Regions from separate parts of the Arthrobacter sp. Cza30 genome, predicted to be linked through region 3. Evidence: riboswitches for the same ligand, from Rfam matches in the RefSeq annotation. Region 3 holds a riboswitch; each other region holds the start of a gene.
What was found. A riboswitch is a leader RNA that binds a small molecule or an ion and turns the genes downstream of it on or off. The one in region 3 is predicted to bind thiamine pyrophosphate.
Positions count from the first base shown of each region.

Region 1: linked by a shared signal. The riboswitch ahead of AC5RVZ_RS06355 (ECF transporter S component) and the one ahead of AC5RVZ_RS31140 (YkoF family thiamine/hydroxymethylpyrimidine-binding protein) in region 3 are both predicted to bind thiamine pyrophosphate.
Region 2: linked by a shared signal. The riboswitch ahead of AC5RVZ_RS00925 (ECF transporter S component) and the one ahead of AC5RVZ_RS31140 (YkoF family thiamine/hydroxymethylpyrimidine-binding protein) in region 3 are both predicted to bind thiamine pyrophosphate.

Region 1 is NZ_JBNHGA010000002.1:235,292-242,541, forward strand. Features, by position in the region: gene AC5RVZ_RS06345 (energy-coupling factor transporter transmembrane component T family protein) at 1-97, opposite strand, end outside; gene AC5RVZ_RS06350 (ABC transporter ATP-binding protein) at 94-1,611, opposite strand; gene AC5RVZ_RS06355 (ECF transporter S component) at 1,620-2,240, opposite strand; TPP riboswitch at 2,283-2,416, opposite strand; gene AC5RVZ_RS06360 (DUF4235 domain-containing protein) at 2,586-2,846, shown strand; gene mnhG (monovalent cation/H(+) antiporter subunit G) at 2,956-3,480, opposite strand; gene AC5RVZ_RS06370 (MrpF/PhaF family protein) at 3,470-3,754, opposite strand; gene AC5RVZ_RS06375 (Na+/H+ antiporter subunit E) at 3,751-4,311, opposite strand; gene AC5RVZ_RS06380 (Na+/H+ antiporter subunit D) at 4,308-5,930, opposite strand; gene AC5RVZ_RS06385 (Na(+)/H(+) antiporter subunit C) at 5,927-6,400, opposite strand; gene AC5RVZ_RS06390 (Na+/H+ antiporter subunit A) at 6,397-7,250, opposite strand, start outside.
Region 2 is NZ_JBNHGA010000001.1:219,679-226,928, reverse strand. Features, by position in the region: gene AC5RVZ_RS00935 (energy-coupling factor transporter transmembrane component T family protein) at 1-72, opposite strand, end outside; gene AC5RVZ_RS00930 (ABC transporter ATP-binding protein) at 69-1,544, opposite strand; gene AC5RVZ_RS00925 (ECF transporter S component) at 1,546-2,190, opposite strand; TPP riboswitch at 2,181-2,292, opposite strand; gene AC5RVZ_RS00920 (D-alanyl-D-alanine carboxypeptidase family protein) at 2,331-3,992, shown strand; gene AC5RVZ_RS00915 (DnaJ domain-containing protein) at 4,030-4,971, opposite strand; gene AC5RVZ_RS00910 (hypothetical protein) at 5,064-5,615, opposite strand; gene AC5RVZ_RS00905 (LssY C-terminal domain-containing protein) at 5,612-6,439, opposite strand; gene AC5RVZ_RS00900 (enoyl-CoA hydratase/isomerase family protein) at 6,452-7,250, opposite strand, start outside.
Region 3 is NZ_JBNHGA010000014.1:41,522-48,771, forward strand. Features, by position in the region: gene AC5RVZ_RS31135 (adenylosuccinate synthase) at 288-1,577, shown strand; TPP riboswitch at 1,744-1,854, shown strand; gene AC5RVZ_RS31140 (YkoF family thiamine/hydroxymethylpyrimidine-binding protein) at 1,887-2,558, shown strand; gene AC5RVZ_RS31145 (ECF transporter S component) at 2,575-3,201, shown strand; gene AC5RVZ_RS31150 (ABC transporter ATP-binding protein) at 3,188-4,951, shown strand; gene AC5RVZ_RS31155 (energy-coupling factor transporter transmembrane component T family protein) at 4,948-5,763, shown strand; gene AC5RVZ_RS31160 (pyridoxal phosphate-dependent decarboxylase family protein) at 5,948-7,250, shown strand, end outside.

The DNA of each region.
Region 1 (7,250 bases), on a different contig from region 3:
CCACGGTGACCAGGGCGGCGGCGGCCAGCTTCGATACCGGGTTGGCGCGGCTGAACGGGGAGGCGGCCAGCCGGGGGTTCATCAGGTCCATACTCATGCTGCCCTCCCAAGCGGCTGGGCCGGGCGGACGCCGCCGTCAGCCACCCGGACGCCGGCGCCGCCGAGCGCGGCGGTGAAGTCGTCGTCGTGCGTCACCGAGACTACGCTCCGGCCCTCGGCCACCAGCTCGGCCAGCAGCGTGACCAGTTCGGCCCAGGTGTTGGCGTCCTGTCCGAAGGTCGGCTCGTCCAGCATCAGGATGTCCGGGCCGGTGGCCAGCATGGTGGCTACCGACAGCCTGCGTTTCTCCCCGCCGGAGAGGGTGAACGGGTTGGCCTGCAGCAGGCGGGTCAGCCGGAGCCGCTCGGCGATCGTGTCCACCCGCCGCCGGACGCTCGCCTCGGGCAGTTTGGCCACGCGGCGCGGGCCGAATTCCAGTTCGTCGAGCACCGTGCCGGTGAGGAACTGGTGTTCCGGTTCCTGGAAAACGCTGCCGATCCGGGTCACCAGCTGCGCGGACTTCCACTTCGCCGGGGACAAGCCGGCACCGCGCTGCAACGCCGGCGTCGCCGAGAGATCCCCTCCCGCGGGTGCCAGCAGGCCGGCCAGGGTGAGGGCCAGGGTGGATTTGCCGGCACCGTTCGCGCCGGTGACGCTGAGGGCCTGCCCGGCCAACAGGTCCAGGTCCACCCCGCGCAGCACCGGCGCGGCTTTCCGGTTCCGCGACACGTCCAGTGCCGCCGCCCGCAGCAACGGGCCGCCCGGGGCCGGTGCCGCGGGCAGCTCCAGCCGCGGGGTATGACCGGGAACCCAGACGCCGGCCTCGATCAGCCGGGCGCGGGTGGCGCCTTCGGCGAGCACCTGGTCCGGCGGCCCGTCGGCCAGCACGCCGCCGCCGGCCGCGAGCACGATCACGCGGTCCACGACGTCCGCCCAGACCGCCACCCGATGCTCGACCACCACCAAGGTGGCGCCGGTGCGGTCCAGCACCCGGGCCACGGCGTCCCGTACTTCCCGCACCCCGGCGGGGTCCAGGTTTGCCGTCGGCTCATCCAGCAGCAGCAGCCCCGGCCGCATGGCCAGGACCGAGGCCAGCGCCAGCCGCTGTTTTTGGCCGCCGGACAGCGCCGACGTGGGATGGTCCAACGGGACGGCCAGGCCGACATCGGCCAGGGATTCACGGACCCGGTCCCAGATCAGCCCGCGCGGCAGCGACAGGTTCTCCGCCCCGAAGGCCACCTCGTCGCCGACCCGGGCCAGCACCAGCTGGCTCTCCGGATCCTGCAGCACGAGGCCGGCCCGGCCGCGGGCCTCGGAGGGACGCACCCCCGCCACGCTCAACCGGCCGGTCTCCTCGCCTTCGCCCTCGTCGCCGAGGACGCCGGCCATGGCGTGCAGCAGCGTGGACTTGCCGGCCCCGGAGGCGCCCAGCAGCAGGACCCGTTCGCCCGGGGCGATGCTGAAACTGGCCGCGCGCACCGCCGGATCCTTGCGGCCGGCATGCCGCCAGCCCCACCCCTCGGCGAGGACGGGCACCGGGCGGGGCGCCGCCGTCGTACTCTGCGCTCCCATTAAACGGCTCAGGCGTCTGCCGTGCGTCCCGCGGCGAAGGAGGACAGCGCACCCGTCTTCGCCAGGCCCCTGACCGCCAGCCACGGCAGCAGCCCGGCAATCACCACGCCGGACACGGCCGCGAAGCCCACGTAGGCGAGCTGCCATTCGGCGGCCCACAGCATGTTGTAGAGGATGTTCTCGCTGATCGACAGCGCCAGGCCTGCGCCCAGGCCGGCCAGCAGCGCCACGCCGAGATTAAACCTGCGGTACAGAAAGAGCAGGAAGACGACCTCGGCGCCCAGGCCCTGGATCAGGCCGGAGACCAGGACGGTCATGCCGAAGCTCGTGCCCAGCAGCGCGGAGACAACCGCCGCCAGCATCTCGCAGTAGATGGCGGCGCCGGGCTTGCGGATGATCAGCCCGCCCAGCACGCCCGCCATCAGCCAGCCGCCGGTGTACAGCCCGGCGGAAGGCGGGAAAGCTATGGTCAGGCCCTCGATCAGCGGCCAGCCCGCCGACCAGGCCCAGAAGATGACGCCGACGGCCACGGCGACCACCGAGGCAACGACGATGTCCACCACCCGCCAGCCGTAACGCTGCTTCCGGGCAGGGGTGGGCGTGGCGGGTGCATTCGAAACGGTACTCATGGAATCCTCCTGGTTGCAGGAGGGGAGGGCGGCCACGCGGCGCGCCCCGAGAACTCGACTCCCTTCGCCGGTACTAACCGGAGCAGGTTCGAGGGTCTGCGGTCTATCCGCACTCTCAGCGTCCCTCCCGGTCTCCGGTGTGCACCGGCCGGTCGGACGCTCCCCTGTCGTCACTAGATGCTGTCTGGCAGCACGTACCAGTCTACACTCGCCCGCAGCGGCGGGCATTCGGGCGCAGACCCCGGGAAAATGCACGAGGGCTTACGGCCCCGGCGGGTGCCGGGCAGTAGGCTGGGAACCGGAACAGCAGTTGAGACGGGGCTGCGGCCCCGGAAGGGAGCGGGCATGAGCGTTGTGTTGAGGCTCTTGGGCACACTGGTGAGTATCGGCGCGGGCCTGGCAGCCAGCCAGCTGCTGGGGCTTGTCTGGAAGATGGTCACCGGAAAAGATGCGCCCAAGAGCGACGATGACCTGGAGAACAGCCTGCGGGCGGCGGTGGCCTTCGCCGTGGTGTCCGGCACCGTGGCGCGGGTGATCCAGGTGCTGACCAAGCGCGCCACCGCCAAGGCGGTCATCCGCTACGACAAGACCCGGGAAATGGTCTAAGCGGTCCCTTGAGGATTCCGATGGGGGACGGGCCGCGGGCCCGTCCCCCATCGCGTTCTGGTCCCGGCCGCCGGCGCCCGCCCGCGGCCCGGTCCCCTTGGCCGGCAGGTTACGGAGCGTCCGCGGGCCCGGCGTCGTCCTGGTCGGTCCGCCCGGGAGCGGCCGCCGCCCCCGCGGTTCGCCGTTCCCCCGGCTTCCCGGCGTCCTGGCCGCCGGTGACAGCACGGCTGCCGGTGTCGGCACCGGCAGGCATGGCGTCATCGGATGACGCCACGGAATCTTCCTCCGCCGCCGCCTCCACCACCGCGTCGAGGTCGTCCACGCTGAGGATTTCCTTGCGCAGGTGTTTGGTGCGGTAGCCGGCCCGGCCCACCATGTGGGCGGACACCGGCACGGTCAGCAGCTGGAACAGCCAGGCTATGAGGAGTATGGGCACCGCCACCCAGCTGCGCAGCTGCAATCCCAGTCCCGTCAGCAGCAGCAGCAGGCCGAAGACCTGCGGCTTCGTGGCGGCGTGCATCCGCGAGAGCAGGTCCGGAAACCGCAGCAGGCCGATGGCCGCGGCCAGGGACATCCCCGCGCCGGCGATCAGGCAGACGGCGGTCCCGATGTCGAGGATCAAGTCAGTGTTCACGGGGCCGCCCGTCCGTCACGAAACGAGCCACGGCGACCGAGCCGATGAAGCCGACAACGCTGATGACGACAACCAGTGTCAGGTTGTTCATGTGGCCGCCGGCGGCCATGTCCACGATGAGTCCGGCGCAGACGATCGCCAGCAGCACGTCGATGGCCAGCAGCCGGTCCAGCAGCGACGGCCCGCGGGCCAGCCGGATCAGCGACAGTACAGCGGCCACGGCCAGCACCGCGCTCACGACGATTTGCGCAACCGGAATGATGTCCCCGTTCACACCGCACCTCCCCTGCCGGTACCTTCGGCCTTGACCATCGCCAGTTCTTCCTTCGTGCCCATCGTCCGGATCAGGCCGGCCTCGATCCGCCGCACCTGTGCGCGGAAACGCTCGGCGGCCTCCTCGGTGGCCACGTCGATCACGTGCAGGTACAGCGTGGACGTCGAGCGGTCCACGTCCACCACAAAGCTGCCGGGGATCAGCGAAATGGCGTGCCCGGTGGCAGTCACGAGCAGGTCCGAGCGGCTTCTCAGCCGGACCGCGACCACCGCGTTGCGCAGCGTCGGGCCGCGGGTCAGCGCCAGCCACAGGACTTGGACGCTTGCGACCGCGACCTGCCACACGAACGTGGCGGCGAAGATTGCCGCGGCCAGCGGATTGAAGCGCCCGCTGAGTTCGACCGGCGGCAGGTAGAACAGGTTCACGATGAGCAGCGCGATCAGCAGGCCGAAGATCAGGTTGCCCGGGCTGAAATCCTGCCACAGGGAGCCCCAGAGGATGACCAGCCAGGCCAGCAGCGGCAGCTCGACCCAGAGGGAGATGCGCGGTTTCCTCATTGGCCCCCCTCCTGCAGGGCGCCCTCACCCAGGACGGCCTCGACGTAGGGGGTGCGCTGCAGCATCTCGCGCGCCGCCTGGTCGCTGAGCTCGAACAGGGGCCCGGCGAACACCGTCAGGGCAACGCCCATCGCCACCAGCCCGACCGTCGGCCAGACCATGGGCAGCGGCAGCAACTGAACGATGCCCCGCCCGGTGAACCGCCCGTGCGGAGCGTTCTCCACGTGGCGGGTGGTCCGCAGCGCGGACCCGTCGGGCTTGGTAGCCACCAGGACCGGGTCCGGGTGCTCGGCGTCTTCCGGGCGGCGCCAGAACACGCGGTTCCAGACCCGTGCCATGGCCAGCAGGGTCAGCAGCGACGTGACCATGCTGCCCGCCACGAGCACCCAGGCGACCGGCGTGCCCAGTTCCACGCCGCCCTGCACCAGGCCGATCTTGCCCAGGAAGCCGGAGAAGGGCGGGATGCCGGCCAGGTTCATGGCCGGGACGAAGAACAGGATGGCCAGCAGCGGCGACAGCTTGGCCATGCCGCCCAGCCGGTCCATGTTCGTGGTTCCGCCGCGGCGTTCGATCAGGCCGGCCACCAGGAACAGGCTGGTCTGCACCGTAATGTGGTGCGCCACGTAATAGACCGCCGCGCCGAGCCCCACCACCGAGGACATGGCCAGGCCAAACACCATGTAGCCGATGTGGCTGACCAGCGTGAAAGAGAGCATGCGCTTGATGTCGATCTGGGCCACGGCCCCGAGGATGCCCACCACCATGGTCAGCACCGCCACGACCATCAGGAACGTGTTCAGCCGGTCGCCGGGGAACAGCAGGGTCTCCGTACGGATCATGGCGTAGACGCCCACCTTGGTGAGCAGGCCGGCGAACACCGCGGTAACCGGCGCCGGCGCCGTCGGATAGGAGTCGGGGAGCCAGAAGGACAGCGGGAATACCGCCGCCTTGATGCCGAAGGCCACCAGCAGCATCAGGTGCAGCGTCATCTGGGTGGCCGGATCCAACTGGCCGAGCTTGATCGCCAGGTCGGCCATGTTGATGGTCCCGGTGGCCGCGTAGATCATCGCGATGGAGACCAGGAACAGCACCGAGGAAATGACGCTGACGACGACGTATGTCACCCCGGCGCGGATCCGCGGGCTGGTGCCGCCCAGCGTCATCAGCACGTAGCTGGCCGTGAGCAGCATTTCGAAGCCGACGTACAGGTTGAACAGGTCGCCGGTCAGGAACGCGTTGGAAACCCCCGCCACCAGGATCAGGTAGGTCGGGTGGAAGATTGAGACCGGGCCTTCTTCGTCGCCGTCGGTCATGCCCTGCCCGGAGGCATACAGCAGCACCGCCAGGCTGACGGCGGAGGAGACCACCAGCATCAGGGCGGACAGCTCATCCACCACCAGGGTGATGCCAAAGGGGGGAAGCCAGCCGCCGAGGTTTACCGCCTGCGCGCCGTTGGTCCACGCCGAGGCCAGCAACACGGCTTCCAGTGCCAGCGTCACCGTGAGGGTGGTGGCACCGGTCCGGCGCTGGGCGTTGGGGTGGCGGATCAGCACGAATGCCAGGGCAGCACCCAACAGCGGCAGGACTACTGCCAGCGGCGCGAGGGTGGCGGCGTTCACTGCTTCCTCTCCATCCGTGACCTGGTGGTGGCTGGCGTTTCTTCGGCTTCGTCGGGCGGCACGAACTCGGTGGTCTCGGCCGGAATTTCCGCGTCGTCCTCGGCGTCGAAGGTGGGCTGGTTGGCCACCCGGCGGTCCTCGATGTCGTCCTGGACCTCGTCCTGCCGTCCCAGCACCCAGGAGCGGTAAATGATGGCCAGCATGAAGGCGGTGACGGCGAAGGAAATCACGATGGAGGTCAGGATCAATGCCTGCGGCAGCGGATCGCTGTAGGCGTCGGCGGGGATGTCACCGCCGAAAAGGGGTGCTAGGCCCGCGGGCCCGCCGGTGCTGAGCAGCAGCAGGTTGGCGCCGTTGGTGATGAGCATGAGGCCAAGCATGACCCGGGTCAGGCTGCGTTCGAGGATCAGGTAGACGCCCACGGCGAACAGTACGCCCATCACCAGCAGCAGCGTCAGGTTCACGGTCACCGGGACACCTCCTCCTCGATCGTTGCGGGTACTTGCAGTTCGGCGGCCTTGCGGCGGCCGTGGGTCCGTTCCTCGGTGCGTTCGTCGATTTCGGCGCCGAAGCTGCGCAGCACGTCCAGCACCAAACCCACCACCACCAGGTAGACCCCGATGTCGAAGATCGTCGAGGTGACGAATTTGTGGTCGCCGAAGACCGGGAGGCTGAATTCAAGGATCGCGCTCTGGAAGACCTGGCCGCCCAGGAAGAGCGGGACGACGGCGGTCAGCGCCGCGGCCCCAAGCCCCAGTCCGAGCAGCAGGCCGGCGCTGATGGGGGTGGCTTCGGCCAGCTCGATCCGTCCGCCGGCCAGATAGCGGACGGTCAGCGCGATACCGGCCAGCAGGCCGCCGGCGAATCCGCCGCCGGGGAGATTGTGCCCGGTCAATAGCAGGTAGACGGAGAAGATCATCACCGAGTGGAAGAGCAGGCGGGTGATCACCTCGAAGATGATGGAGCGGCGTTCCGGGGCCAGGGTCCGGCCGGCCACCAGCCAGGCGTCGCGCGGGACGAGGGCGAACTTGCGGGCCGTCGCCAGGGCCGCCGCCTCACGGTCCGAGTGCGCCACCGTCTCGTAGCCGCGCCCCACGGACCCGCTGGCGACGGCGTCCACGGGCTCCGGACGCTTCTCCCCGCGGCTCCGGATGAAGATCAGGCTGGCCACGCCGGTAGCTGCCAGGGCCAGCACGGAAATCTCGCCGAACGTGTCCCAGGCCCGGATGTCCACCAGGATGACGTTGACGATGTTCTCGCCGCCGCCGCCCTCATAGGCCAGCTGCGGCAAGGCCAGGGACACCGGATCGGCCGTGCGTG
Region 2 (7,250 bases), on a different contig from region 3:
CACCGGGTTCACGCCGTCGAGCCACGGGGTGACAGGCGACCGGCTCTCGGTGCGGACTTGCACCGCGGTCACGGCATGCTCCCCGCCGGGACGGCGGTTCCCAGGTCGATGCGGTGGCCGCCGAGGTGGTGCCGGACCTCCTCGTCGTGCGTGACGGCGACGACGCTCGTGCCCGAGGCGATCTGGGCCTGCAGGAGGCGCACCAGCTCGATCCAGCCGCGGCGATCCTGACCGAAGGTGGGCTCGTCGAGAACGATCACCGGCGGCGCGTCGGCGAGCGCGGTCGCCACCGACAGCCGACGCTTCTGGCCACCCGACAGCGTGAACGGGTTGGCCGCCGCGAGCGGTGCCAGGTGCAGCCGCTCGAGCAGGTCGTCCACGATCGCGGCCACCGCCGGCGCGTTCAGGCCCCGGGAGCGCGGACCGATCGCGAGCTCGTCCCGCACGGTCGAGGCGAGGAACTGGTGCTCGGGCTCCTGGAACACCGTGCCGATGCGGGTCAGCAGCTCGCGGGACTTCCAGCGCGAGGGGCGCCGGCCGGACCGCGCCGCGAGCTCGGGTGCGGCGATCACCTCCCCGGCCGCCTCGGGCAGGAGCCCCGCGAGCGTCAGGGCGAGCGTGGACTTGCCCGCTCCGTTCGGGCCGGTGACGACCGTCGCGGCGGCACGGGGGACGCGCACGTCCAGTCCTTCGCGCACGACGGCGCGTCCGTCGCGCGAGATGGACAGAGCGGATGCCTCCAGCACGGCGTCGGCGGCCGGCGCGGCCGGGTGCAGCACCGGCAGCTCGAGCGGATGCCCCGGCACCCACACGCCCGCCGACGCCAGCGTCGCGCCGTGGCGGGCGAACACCTCGTCAGGTCGGCCGTCGGCGAGGAGGCCGCCCTCGGCACCCACGACCAGCACGCGATCCATGAGGTCGACCCATACCGGGGTGCGGTGCTCGATGACCACGAGGGTCGCACCGGTCTCCGCCACGGCGCGCGCCACGGATTCCCGCACGTCGCGAACGCCCTCGGGATCGAGGTTGGCGGTCGGTTCGTCCAGAAGCAGCACGCCGGGACGCATGGCCAGCACCCCGGCCAGAGCCAGTCGCTGCTTCTGCCCGCCCGACAGGGCCTTCGTCGGATGCGTCAGCGGCACGCGGAGCCCGACCGCGTCGAGCGCCTCGCGCACGCGCGCCGGGATCTCGGCCGCCGGGACGCCGAGGTTCTCGCAGCCGAACGCGACGTCGTCACCGACACGTGAGAGCACCACCCCGGCGTCCGGATCCTGCAGCACGAGCCCCACACGACCGCGCTGCGCTTCGGCGCGGTGGCCGTCGACGAGCAGCGAGCCGGTCTCGTCGCCTTCGTCGGCACCGCCGAGAAGGCCCGCGATGCCGGCGAGCAGCGTCGATTTGCCCGCACCGGACGCGCCGAGCAGCAGCACGCGCTCGCCGGGCTCGATCGTGAAGGACACATCGCGCACGGCCGGTGCACGACGCCCGGCGTAGCGCCATCCCCAGCCCGCCGCCGTGATGCGGGCCGGGCGGGTGGTCGGCATGTCAGACCTCGCGGCGCGCTTCGCGTCCGGCCGCGAAGCGGTTCAGCGCCCCCGTCGCCGCGAGCGCCCGCACCGCGGCCCATCCGACGACGCCGGCGAGCACCGCCCCGGACGCCAGCACCGACCCGAGGTAGATGAGGTTGAACTCCAGCGTCTTCAGGATGTTCGGCGAGCTGCCGTAGAACAGCTCGAAGATCCACGCGGCCGCAGCGGCGCCCGCGCCGGCGAGGATCGCCACCGGAAGAGTGAACCGCCGGTACAGGAACAGCGCGAAGATGAGCTCCGCGCCGAGCCCCTGCACGAGGCCGGAGAGAACAGTGGACACGCCCCACACGTTCCCGATGAGCATCGACACGATCGCGGCGATCACCTCGACCAGCAGCGCGGCTCCCGGCTTGCGGATGACCAGGCCGCCGATCACGCCGCCGATGAGCCAGATGCCCACGGCGATCCCGCCGAGGCCGGGGGTCAAGCCGTCCATCGCGGTGAACCAGGCATAGCCGACGGTGTTCCAGGCCCAGAACACCAGGCCCAGGGCGACGCCGAGGACGGCGGCCACCACGATGTCGACGACGCGCCAGCGGTAGCGGTTCGTCGGGGTCTTCCCGCCGCGAGCGGAGTCGACGGTGGACGTGGACGTGTGCATATGAACTCCTCCCTGCGCCGGCATGATCCGGATCAGGTTCGACGGTCGAAGCGTGGATCGCTTCCTCTCAGCCCGGCTCACCGGACTCCCGTGGTTGTGGCCTCGAGTATACCGCCGCGCGTGCGGGGTATCTTGAGCGAGTGACACTGGACGACGCTCCCCCGCGCACGCGCCGCGAACGGCGCGCGCGGACGGGTGCGATCCCGGTCCTGTCCGGCGACGCGGCGCAGGGAGAGGCGGCCCCGCCCCGGCAGTCGGACACCGCGGACACCGCGCATCCGGCGCGCAGCGCGGCGCCCGCCGCTGCCGGCGACACCGGGCTCACCGTCGCGTCGCCGCCGGTGCCGGCGGCGACGGCCACCGACACCGCCACGGACGCCTCGATCGGCACCGGCTCCCTCTCGGCACCCGAGTCCCCCGCCGGCGCCGCCACCGCGGCGTTCCGGCCCGCCGAGGTCGTCAGCCGGCCTCGGGCATTGGCGTGGGTCGACGGGAGCACTGTCGGCCGGATGCCGGCTCCGGGCGACCTCACCGCGGCAGCGAGTCCCTACGTGCCCGTCGAGAAGGACCTGCTCGCGAACGCGCCGCGCCGCTCGCCGCTGCGAGCGGGGGTCATCGCCCCGGTGGCGGTCATCGCGGGCCTCCTCGGCGCCTACTCCGGCACCACGCTCCTGTGGCCGCTGCACGCGGTCGCGCCCACCGTGACCGCCGTGCAGGTGCAGCCGGCGGCGGCGCCGGCGGCCGCGCTGACGTGGCCTGCCGAAGGCAGTGCGGCGGTGGCGGTGGACGGCTTCCCCGGCGCCGTGGCCTCCGCGACGGACCCCGACGCGATCGCGAGCATCACCAAGGTCGTGACGGCGCTGGTCGTCCTCGACGAGATGCCGCTGTCGCCCGGCGAGCAGGGTCCGGAGTTCCGCTTCACCGCCGCCGACAGCACCCGCTACTGGCAGTACCGTGCGAACGGCGAGTCGGCGCTCGACGTTCCCGTCGGGGGCGTCCTGACGCAGTATCAGATGCTCGAAGGCATGCTGATCGGCTCGGCGAACAACTACGCCGACCGTCTGGCGCAGAACCTCTGGCCCTCGGATGCCGTCTTCGCGTCCGCTGCTCGCGCGTGGCTGGAGTCGCACGGTGTCCCCGGCGTGACGGTCGTGGAGCCGACCGGCATGGACCCGGGCAATGCCGCCAGCCCGGAGGCGCTCATCGCCCTCGCGCAGAAGGCGCTGGCCAATCCCGTCATCGCCGAGATCGTGGCGAAGCCGTCGGTGCAGCTGCCCGGCGCCGGACTCGTCGAGAACACCAACGGCCTCCTCGCCGACCCGGGCGTCCTGGGCATCAAGACCGGCACGCTCGACGCGTGGAACCTGCTGTCGGCCAAGGACGTCGCGATCGGCGACACCACCGTGCGTCTGTTCGCGTCGGTGCTCGGCCAGCCGGACGACGCTGCGCGGCTCGCCGCCAGCCGGGATCTCTACGCCCAGCTGGAGCAGGACCTGCAGCTGGAGCCGTCGGTGACGGAGGGCAGCGTCGCAGGGTACGTCGAGACGCGGTGGGGCGAGAAGGTCGAGATCGTCACCGCCGAGGACGCGTCGGTGGTGCTGTGGAACGGGCAGGCGGGCACCGTCACGACCACCTTCGACCTCGGCGACGACCGCGACGCCGGTGAGACGGTCGGCTCCCTCGATGTCGCCGGCCCGGTCGACACCGCGACGGTGGACCTCCGGCTCGCGGACGACGTCGCCGACCCGTCGCCGTGGTGGCGACTCACCCATCCGCTGGACCTGTTCGGCCTGAACGACTGACGAGGGGTTCCCTCGTTCCGCCGGCGGTTTTCGGACGTCAGGCGAAGCGCACGGTCTGCTGCAGGCGGGTGCGCACGTCGAAGACCTCGTTGCCGCCGATGTCGCGGGCGCCGGTGATCCCGCGCCGCAGCACGGTGGCCAGGGCGCTGCGGGAGACCACCGCGACGCGCACCCCGCGCACCTTGCCGATCTCCTCGATCGCATCCAGCACGTCGTCATCGGGGAGCACGACGATCGCGCCGCTGAAGCGGACCCCTGCGGCCCGCGCGATCACCCGCATCCGTGCGAGCAGCTGCGCGACCGGGGCACCGGGAACGCCGTCGCCGACGAACTCGCCGCGGCGGATCCGCACCGGCCCGCCGAAGTCCTCCGAGAGGATGCCGTAGAGGCCGCTCGGACCGAGCACGATGTGGTCGATCTTCGCGTCGGCGTCGGCATCCCGCCCCACGGCCGCGACGTCATGCCACACCGTGTAGCCCATCCCGAGGTCGGCGACGATGCGCGCGGTCGCCTCCTCGGCGAGCGCGTCGGCCAGAAGGCGGCGCAGATGCTGCGGAGCCGACCGCACCAGCGCGGGGTCGTACGGATCCTCCAGCGCCACACCGCGGCCGACCCACTCGCGCATCAGATCCAGATAGCGCTCGCGTCGCCAGCCGCCGGGATGCCCGTACGACCGGGCCCGGGGTCGTGTGTCGGTGCGCGCCGCCGGCGGGCGCCAGCTCTCGCCGGACGACCCGGACCACTGCGCCGCCGGGGTGTCGCCGAAGCCGTGACCCCGGTCGTAGGCCGCCCGCGCCTCCGGCGTTCCGATGAGCTCCCATGCACGCTGCACCTGGATGAAGAGCGCCGCGTCGCCGCCGGTGTCCGGGTGCGTCTGCCGCAGGCGCAGGCGGTACGCGCGCCGAAGCGTCTCATCGTCCGCGTCCGGCTCCACCGCGAGCACCTCGTAGGCCGAGGCCGACAACGGACTGTCGAACACGCGCACCCTCCCGCTTTCCGCCGCCTTCGCGGCCGGACTCAGGGTACGCCACGGGCCCGGAGGCGGCTCTCAGCCTCGATCGCGCAGCCGGCTCAGCGTCTTTCGTTGCGACGCGCATACGCGGCGGCGCTGCGACTGGACAGGGCCAGCAGGATCAGGATGTCCAGGCTCAGGGAGAAGTAGGTCCCCTCCACCTGGATCTCCTGCCCCTGCGCCCACCACGCGAAGAACGACGTGCTGATCGAGATCGCCGCGATGACCATCACGATGACACGCGCGGGGTTGCGCCCGAGGTAGACGAACACCGCCAGCAGCAGGTCGATCGCGAGGACCGTGCCGCCGGCGGCGAGCACGAACCACAACGCGGCCTGCGCCCCCTCGGGCGAGGGGTCGAAGCCGTCCAGCAGCGAGTCGGCGTCGTCGATCAGCGAGTCCCAGCCCGCTGCGATGCCCACGAGCACGACGATCCCCGCGATCACTCGCACCAGGACCAGGGCGGCACCGGCGACCGTCGTCACCGGCCGCTTCATGTCGGGGTCGTAGCCGGTGGGGACCAGCAGCCGCGTGGCCGGCTCGTACGCGGGGCGCTTGTGGGGCGTGGGCTCCCGGGCGGGCGGGGTCGCCTCCGGCCGGGGGTCGCTCATGCGTGCACCGCCTCGAGGGCGCGGACGTCCACGATCGGCAGGTCGCCGTCGGTGCGGATGCTGTCGCCCCCGCCGTTGCGGGCGTGGTAGCCGGTCGCGAAGTCCTCGATGACGTCGACGACGACGCGAGGGTCGGCATCCCGCAGCGATGCGACGATGTGGTCGCGCTCGACGTCGGTGTCGGCGTCGATGCGGTGCGTCACCTGCAAGGTGAACAGCGACAGTCCGACGCTGGTGTCGAACGTGCCGGCGGCGAGCCAGTCTACGCGGCGTCCGCCCGGCAGCAGCCAGCCGTCGGGGCACTGCCAGAACCGGACATGATGACGCTGCGCGGGATTGCCCGAGACCTCCTGCTGATAGGCGAAGTCCTGCTGCCGGCCGAACAGGAACAGCGGGCTGACGGGCGCCTCGTCGTAGCTGCGGCGACGCAGGGTCGAGGTGATGAGGCGCCATGAGGACGCGAGGGTCACGTCGTCCGCGCGTGTCCATCCGGCGGCGCGCATCGCCGCCTCGATCTGCTCGCCCCGGCCGAGGAAGGCGATGTTGACCGGATCGCCGAGCAGACCGTCACTCGTGCGTGCCCGGCCGATGAAGTAGTCCGGCACGTAGACGGTCGTGAGGATGCGATGCAGGCGCGGCAGCACGAGGTAGGCCAGCAGTACCCAGAACACGACGAAGAACGGGATGCCCCACCAGCCGATGCGGAACGTCTCTGTGAAGCTCAGGTACGCCAGCCACACCGACGCGAGACCGGCGAAGACGAAGAAGAACCAGTCGATCGCGATCCCGATCGAATACGGGCGACGACGCGGCTCCCGGTTCATCACGCCTCGCGATCAATCCCAGAGCGGCCTGTCGGGCTGATGCGCCAGAGCGGAGTCCGCGACGTCCGGTGGGAGCTCGGCGAGGGTCGGCGGCTGCCAGCGCGGGGAGCGGTCCTTGTCGATCACCTGCGCCCGGATCCCCTCTCGGAGGTCCGGCTGCGTCGTGGCGAACCACATCACAAGGCCGTACTCCTGCGCGAGGACGTCGCGCAGCCCCGCCAGCTCGCGGGAGCGACGGACGGATGCCAGCGTCACGGCCAGGCCCGTCGGCGAGAGCTGCTCGAGCAGGTCGGCGGTCTCGGATGCCTCGGCCTCCGGTCGCTCCCGCAGGCGCTCGATGATCTGCGGGACGGTGTCGGCGGCGAACGCGTCGTCGATCCACTCCCGTGCGCGGGCCAGTCGTGACGGCGGCGGCGTGTCGTCGAAGAGCAGCACGAGCTCGGTGGGGCTGGACGGGTCCGCGCGCGTCTCGAAGGCGTCGCGGAGGTCGCCGAGGCTGTCCGAGTGGACGAAGTGATCCGCGAAGCCGGCGTCGATCGCATCCGAGGCGTCCATGGTCGAACCCGTCAGTCCGAGGTACTCGCCCAGCCGGCCGGGTGCGCGCGCCAGCAGCCACGTCCCGCCGACATCGGGCGTGAAGCCGATGCGGGTCTCGGGCATGGCGAGCTGCGAGCGCTCGGTCACGACGCGGATGGCGGCGTGGCCGGCCACCCCGATCCCGCCGCCCATGGTGATCCCGTCCGCGAAGGCGACGATCGGCTTCGGATACTCCGCGATCCGCGCGTTGAGCGCGTACTCCTCGCGGAAGAAC
Region 3 (7,250 bases):
CGTCTGTTCACCGGGAGCCGGAGGGGCTGCGGACGCGCTCCCGGTCGCGACCCTCGAGCGACGTCTGCGCTCCCGGGAGCCGCCGGGCCCGCCACCGCGCACCGGTTTCGGCCCCGAAACCGAATCCGGCCGCGCGGATTCCGGTCGATTGAGGCCCATCCGCTAAACTTGGCGGGTAAGAGCCCCAAATACTCCATCCGGAGTGAGGGGCGTTCTCATGCGCGGCAGCGGCTCCTTGATGTGCAGTCTGTCCGGGGCTTCCGCCGCATCGAATGGGGGAGGATCCCATGCCAGCAATTGTGATCGTCGGAGCCCAGTGGGGCGACGAAGGAAAAGGCAAGGCTACCGACCTGCTCGGCGGCCGCGTGGATTACGTGGTTAAGCCGAACGGCGGCAACAACGCCGGGCACACCGTCGTCGTCGGCGGGGAGAAGTACGAGCTGAAGCTGTTGCCGGCCGGCATCCTGTCCCCCAACGCCACTCCGATCATCGGCAACGGCTGCGTGGTCAACCTTGAGGCCCTCTTCGAGGAGATCGACGGGCTCGAGGCCCGCGGCGCGGACACCTCGCGGCTGCGCGTCTCCGCCAACGCCCACCTGGTGGCCCCGTTCCACCAGACCATGGACAAGGTGACCGAACGCTTCCTGGGCAAGCGCGCGATCGGCACCACCGGCCGCGGCATCGGCCCCGCCTACATGGACAAGGTGGCCCGGCTGGGCATCCGCGTGCAGGACGTGTTCGACGAATCGATCCTGCGGCAGAAGGTCGAAGGCTCGCTGCGGCAGAAGAACGAACTGCTCGTCAAGGTGTACAACCGCCGGGACGTGCACGTCGAGGAGGTCGTGGAGTACTTCCTCTCCTTCGCCGAGCGGCTGCGCCCGATGGTCATCGACTCCACCTACGTGCTGAATAAGGCGCTGGACGAGGGCAAGGTCGTGCTGATGGAGGGCGGCCAGGCAACGTTCCTGGACGTGGACCACGGCACCTACCCGTTCGTGACCTCCTCCAACCCGACCGCCGGCGGCGCGTCCGTGGGCTCGGGCATCGGCCCCACCCGGATCAACCGCGTCGTGGGCATCATCAAGGCGTACACCACCCGCGTGGGCGCCGGGCCGTTCCCCACCGAGCTGTTCGACGACATGGGCGAGTACCTGCAGAAGAAGGGCGGGGAGTTCGGCGTGAACACCGGCCGGCCGCGGCGCTGCGGCTGGTACGACGCCGTGCTGGCCCGCCACGCCGCCCGCGTCAACGGCTTCACGGACTACTTCGTGACCAAGCTGGACGTCCTCACCGGCATCGAACAGATCCCGGTCTGCGTCGCCTACGACGTGGACGGCATCCGGCACGACGAAATGCCGATGACCCAGACTGAGTTCCACCACGCCAAGCCGATCTTCGAGTACTTCGAGGGCTGGACCGAGGACATCACCGGCGCCAGGACCCTGGAAGACCTGCCCGAGAACGCCCGCAACTACGTGCTGGCGCTCGAAAAACTCTCCGGCACCCGGTTTTCCGCCATCGGCGTTGGCCCCGACCGCGACCAGACCATCGTGGTGCGGGACCTGATCAACGAATAGCAGGACCAACGACGGCGGTGCGTCCGGTTCGGCGTCGGGCCGTCCCCGCTGGATGACGAGCGCGGGGCGCGGGCAGTGATGTCCGCGCCCCGTCGCATCCCAGCCTTCACAGCCCCTTTCAGGCCGTTGAAACCTTTCGCCTCTACCGCGCGCGATGGGTTAGACTCGTGGGCAACACGGGAGTCCGGTGAGCCGGGCTGAGAGGAAACTTCTCAAGTTTCGACCGTCGAACCTGATCTGGATCATGCCAGCGCAGGGACGTTGACTCTTTACTACCCGTGCCCCGTTTAACGAACCTAAGGGCGCGACATGCGAACATCAGACTCGATCGTCACAGCGACGAACACCCCCACTGCTGCCGTCGGCAGCGACAAGTTCACCGCCACTCCCCGCGAGTTCGGCGTGGGCGCGAGATTGACCCTGGCGGTCATGGCCGACAACTACGCCGACGTCATCCTGGCGGCACTGGACCAGGCCGACTCCACCGGCCTCGACGTGCAGACCGGCAAGGTGAGCACCTACCTGACCGGCACCGAGCAGGATGTGCTGCGCTACCTGAGCCAGGTCATTGCCGCGGCGGGACGCACCGGGGCACATGTCTCGGCCTCCGTGCTCCTGTCCCGGGGCTGCCCGGGCGGCGTCAGCTGCGAGATACCCGAGGGCGGCGCGGCCCTGTACTCCGAGATCCCGGAACTGGAACCCACGGGAATCGAGGCCGCCGCCGACTGGGCGCTTTATCCCCTGGCCGACGGCGGTACCGGCGGTTCCTCGGCGGACCACATGCGCGATATCTACGCCGCCATCGACTACGCGAAGTCCACGGGTGTCGCGGTGCAGGCGGAGCACTTCGTCACCCGCCTGGACGGCGACGTCGCCCAGGTGCTGCAGACCATTGCCGCCGGCTGGATACTGGTGGGCCGGTCCGTCCAGCACGTGACGACCCACGCCACGCTCTCCATCAACAGCCCCAGCGCCTCCTGAAGCGGAAGGACCAGTCATGCCATCATCGTCGTCGCAGCAGCATGCCCTCCCGCGCGGTGCCTGGACCCTAAAGGACCTCGTCCTCCTGGTTGTCCTGGGCGTCGTCTTCGGTTTCCTCTACTGGGTCTTCGTCCAGGCCTGGACCGCCCTGTCCCTGCTGATGGGTCCGGCCGGAGACCTATCGCAGCACTTCCTGGCCGGAAGCTGGCTCCTGGTGGCTCCGATCGCCATCGCCATCGTCCAGCGTCCCTTCGCCGGTGTCCTGGCCGAGGTTTTGGCCTCGGTGATAGAGGTGGTGTTCCTGGGCTCCGCCGTCGGTCCGCTGCTGTTCGTCGCGGCCGCCATCCAGGGCGTTGGCAGTGAGATCCCGTTCGCGGCCACCCGCTATCGTTCCTACGGCTGGCTTACCTACGCCCTGTCCGGGCTGTTCGGCGCCGGCCTGGTCTTCTTCTATTCGGCCTTCCGGTCCGGCTGGTACGGCCAGGACTTGTTCTGGACCCGCCTGGTCATCCACCTGATCTCCGGTGTGATTCTGGGCGGGCTGCTGGGCAAGATCATCGTCGACGGGCTGGCGAAGACCGGCGTGGTGGACAACTTCGCGATTGGCCGGGCCCGGCTGGGCACAACCGATGCGCACCGCTGACCCGGTCCTGGAGCTCGATGAGGTATCCGTAGGCTTCCCCCGCCGGGACACAGCCGTGCTGCGCAACATCATGCTGCGGCTTGGGCCCGGGGAACACCTGATCGTGTTCGGGGCTTCCGGGTCGGGAAAGTCCACCCTGCTGCAGGCGGTCACGGGGGTGGTTCCGCACTCGGTGGTCGCCACCCTGGCCGGCACGGTGTCGGTGAACGGCGTGGCCACCACCGATTCCTCGGTCGCCGAGCTTTCCCGGCACGTCGGCGTGCTGGCCCAGGATCCCTCCTCCGGGGTCTGCCTCCCGGACGTCGAACAGGAGCTGGCGCTGCCGCTCGAGAATCGTGCGGTGCCTCCGGAGGAAATATCGGCACGGATCGACGCCGCGCTGGCCTCGGTTGGTGCCGCCAGCCTCCGCGGCCGCCAGACAGCCCAGCTCTCCGGCGGAGAAGGCCAGCGGGTGGCGCTGGCCGCGAGCCTCATCGCCGAACCGGACCTGCTGCTGCTCGACGAACCCACCTCCATGCTGGACCCGGCAGGCTTGGCCGCGGTGCGGGACGCCGTCTCCGCTGCCACGGCCGCCTACGGGCCGGCAGTGGTGCTGGTCGAACACCGGCTGGACGACTACGCCGGGGTGGCCGGCATAGCCGGCCTGCCGCACCGGGCGGTCGTCCTGGGCGACGCGGGCCAGGTCCTGGCCGACGGCGCGACCGCCGACGTGCTGGGGGCCCATGCCGTCCAGCTGAACGCGGCCGGATGCTGGCTGCCGCTGGAGACGGAATTGCTGGCCGTCACCGGCCGGCCCGGCGGCCTCGGCGCGCCCGACGTCTGTTCGGAGCTGCGGCAGCTGGCGGCGCCGGACCCCGAGGACCTGGCCCCGCCTGGCCCCGAGGGGGAGGCCGCAGTGCCCGCTGCCGCGGCGCCCGCGACCGGCGAGACGGTGCTGGCCGCGGAGAGCCTGTCCGTCTCGCGGACGGTGCCCGGGCGGAAGAAGCGCCCGAACGCAGGCGATGTCCCGCCGGAGGCTGCCATTCTCAAGGATGTGGCGCTCCGGTTGAGGCGCGGCGAAATCGCGGCCCTGCTGGGAGCGAACGGGGCCGGCAAAACCTCCTTGCTGCTCACCCTGGCCCGGCTCCTTCCGCCGGCGGCGGGAACCGTCGGCGGGGAACGTCCGGGGATGGTGTTCCAGAATCCCGAGCACCAGTTCGTGGCGCACACCGTCCGGGACGAAGTCCGGCACGGCCTTCCCGACGCCCCAGCCGAACGGTTCGGCCGTCTCCTGGCGCGGCACCGGCTAACCCATGTGGCGGACCAGAGCCCCTTCCGGTTGTCGGGCGGCGAGAAGCGCCGCCTGAGCGTGGCGGCCATGCTGGCCCACGAGCGGCCCGCGCTCCTGGCCGATGAACCCACGTTCGGCCTCGACCGGCGGGACACCATCGCCACGATGGCAGCCTTCCGGGAGGCCGCCGCCGCTGGCCGCGGCATCCTCTTCTCCAGCCATGACCTGCGGACCGTCGCCACGCTGGCGGACCGGGCCATCGTGATCGCGGACCGCACGGTAATTGCCGACGGCCCCGTCTTCGACATCCTGCGCGACCCCGCCGTCCTGCACCGCGCCGGCCTGCGGCTACCACCGCTGATCGACTGGCTGCTGGCCGAGTTCGCCTCGGCGGACGAGATCCGGCGCGTCCTCGACCGGCTCGATGCCGCCGTTACCCGCGCCGGCACCGCGCGCCCGCAGATCGGCAGCCGGGCATGAGCGCGCACTTCGCCGCCGGCCCGGCTTCCGCCGTCACCGGCGGCGTCCTGGCCCGGCGGAATCCCACCATCAAGCTCGCGCTCCTGTTTGTCGTGTCGCTGGGACTGGTTTTCATCTTCGATCCGGTGACGCCCGCCGTCCTCTACCTGGTGGCCCTGGCCGCGGTCGCCGCCTCCACACGCCTCAGGCTGAGGACCTTGGCGCTGGCGCACGTGCCATTCGTCGCCTTCGGGCTGGGGGTTTTCATGGTCAATGCGCTGAGCCGGCCCGGCGAGGTGTTATGGACCTCCGGGCCCCTGCGGATCACGGTCGAAGGCCTCGCCGTCGGCGGTTCCCTGGCCCTGCGCACCCTGGTCATCGGGATCCTGGCCATCGGTTTCCTTGCCTCGACCGACGGCGTCGCGCTGATGGGCAGCCTCCACCAGCACGCCCGGCTTGGGCCCCGGATTACCTACGCCATTCTGGCCGGGTACCGCATGCTGCAGGAGATGCCGCGGGAGTGGCTGACCATCCGGCAGGCCCACGCCGTCCGGGCCCAGCTCCGACCGGACGGTTCGCTGCCGCGCGGCCTGCGCGCCTACGGGAACGCGGCGTTTGCCCTGCTCGTCGTCTCCGTGCGCAAGGGCGAACGGATGGCCCAGGCGCTGGAGTCGCGTGGCCTGGGCCTGAGCCCGCGGACCGTTTGGCGGAAAATCCCGCTGGACAGGGCGGACTGGCTGCTGGCTGCCGGCGTCCTGGGGGTCCTCGCGGCCATCCTGTTCATCAGCCACACCCTGGGATACCTGGCCGGCTTCGAGGCGCTCGGGAACTGAGACGCCGCTCGGAAATTGAGACGCGACGCTCGGCCCGCCCGTATGCTCTGGCAAGCCCATGAACGCCGCGGGATCCGTCATGAGTGCTGCGGGACCTGCCCTGCTTGCCGCGGATCTGCCCGCGGCCAGTGCGTTCGGGCCCTCCGCCTGTCGCAGGGCAGGGCCGCGGCGTAACATGCTCGTCATGGGGGACGACGAACTGCTCCACCGCACGGCCGAGCTGGCGGCAAAATACCTTCAATCCTTGCCCGGGCGGCCGGTGAAATCTGGGCTGGATGTGGCTGCCCTGCGCCGTGAACTGGCGGGGGACCTGCCGCGGCAGGGCGAAGACCCGCAAGCGGTCATTGAGCACCTGGCCGACGTCGGCGGGCGGGCCGCCGTGGCGATGGCCGGTCCGCGTTACTTCGGCTTCGTGATCGGCGGCGCCCAGCCCGCCGCGCTCGCGGCCGACTGGCTGACCTCCACCTGGGACCAGAACGCTGGGCTGTATGTGGCCGGTCCGGCCGCCTCCGTGGTGGAAGAGGCAGTGGGCGCCTGGCTGCTGGACCTGTTCGGGCTGCCCGCGGATGCCGGCTTCGGCCTGGTGACCGGCTGCCAGATGGCACACTTCACCTGCCTGGCTGCGGCACGGACGGCAGTGCTGGAACGGGTGGGCTGGGACGTGGTGGGCGACGGCCTGTTCGGCGCGCCGGAAATCGCCGTCGTTGTAGGGGAAGAAGCCCACAGCACCGTGCTGACCGCGCTGCAGTACCTGGGCCTGGGCCGCCGCAGAATCTACTCGGTGGCCACCGACGCGCAGGGCAGCATCAGGCTGGACTCGCTCGACGCCGTGCTTGAGCGGATTCCCGCCGACATGCCGCTGATCGTCAACCTGCAAGCCGGCAATGTGAACACCGGGTCCTTCGATCCCATCCGGCCGGCGGTGGACCGTGTTCGACGGCGGGACGGGGCTTGGGTCCATGTCGACGGCGCGTTCGGGCTGTGGGCCGCCACCAGCCCGGAGTACCGGCACCTGGTGGACGGCGTGGACCTTGCCGATTCCTGGGCCACCGACGCGCACAAGTGGCTCAACGTCCCGTACGACTCCGGCGTTGCCATTGTCCGCGACGCCGAGGTGCACCAGCGCACCATGTCCCCGCCGCATGCCGCCTATCTGGAGTACGGGGCCGAACGGGACGAGGTGGCCTGGGTGCCTGAGTTCTCCCGCCGTGCCCGCGGCTTCCCGGCCTACGCCGCGCTGCGGACGCTCGGCCGCGAGGGGGTGGCGGACCTCGTGGGGCGCTGCTGTTCGCTGGCGTCGCGGATGGCCGGGCGGCTGGCCGAGGCGGACGGCGTTCAGATCCTCAACGAGGTGGTGCTCAACCAGGTGCTGGTCCGGTTCACCCCGCAGGACGGCTCCGACCCGGACGACTTCACCCGCGAGGTGGTGCGCCGGGTGCAGGAGGACGGAACACTCTGGCTCTCGGGGACCACGTGGCACGGTCAGG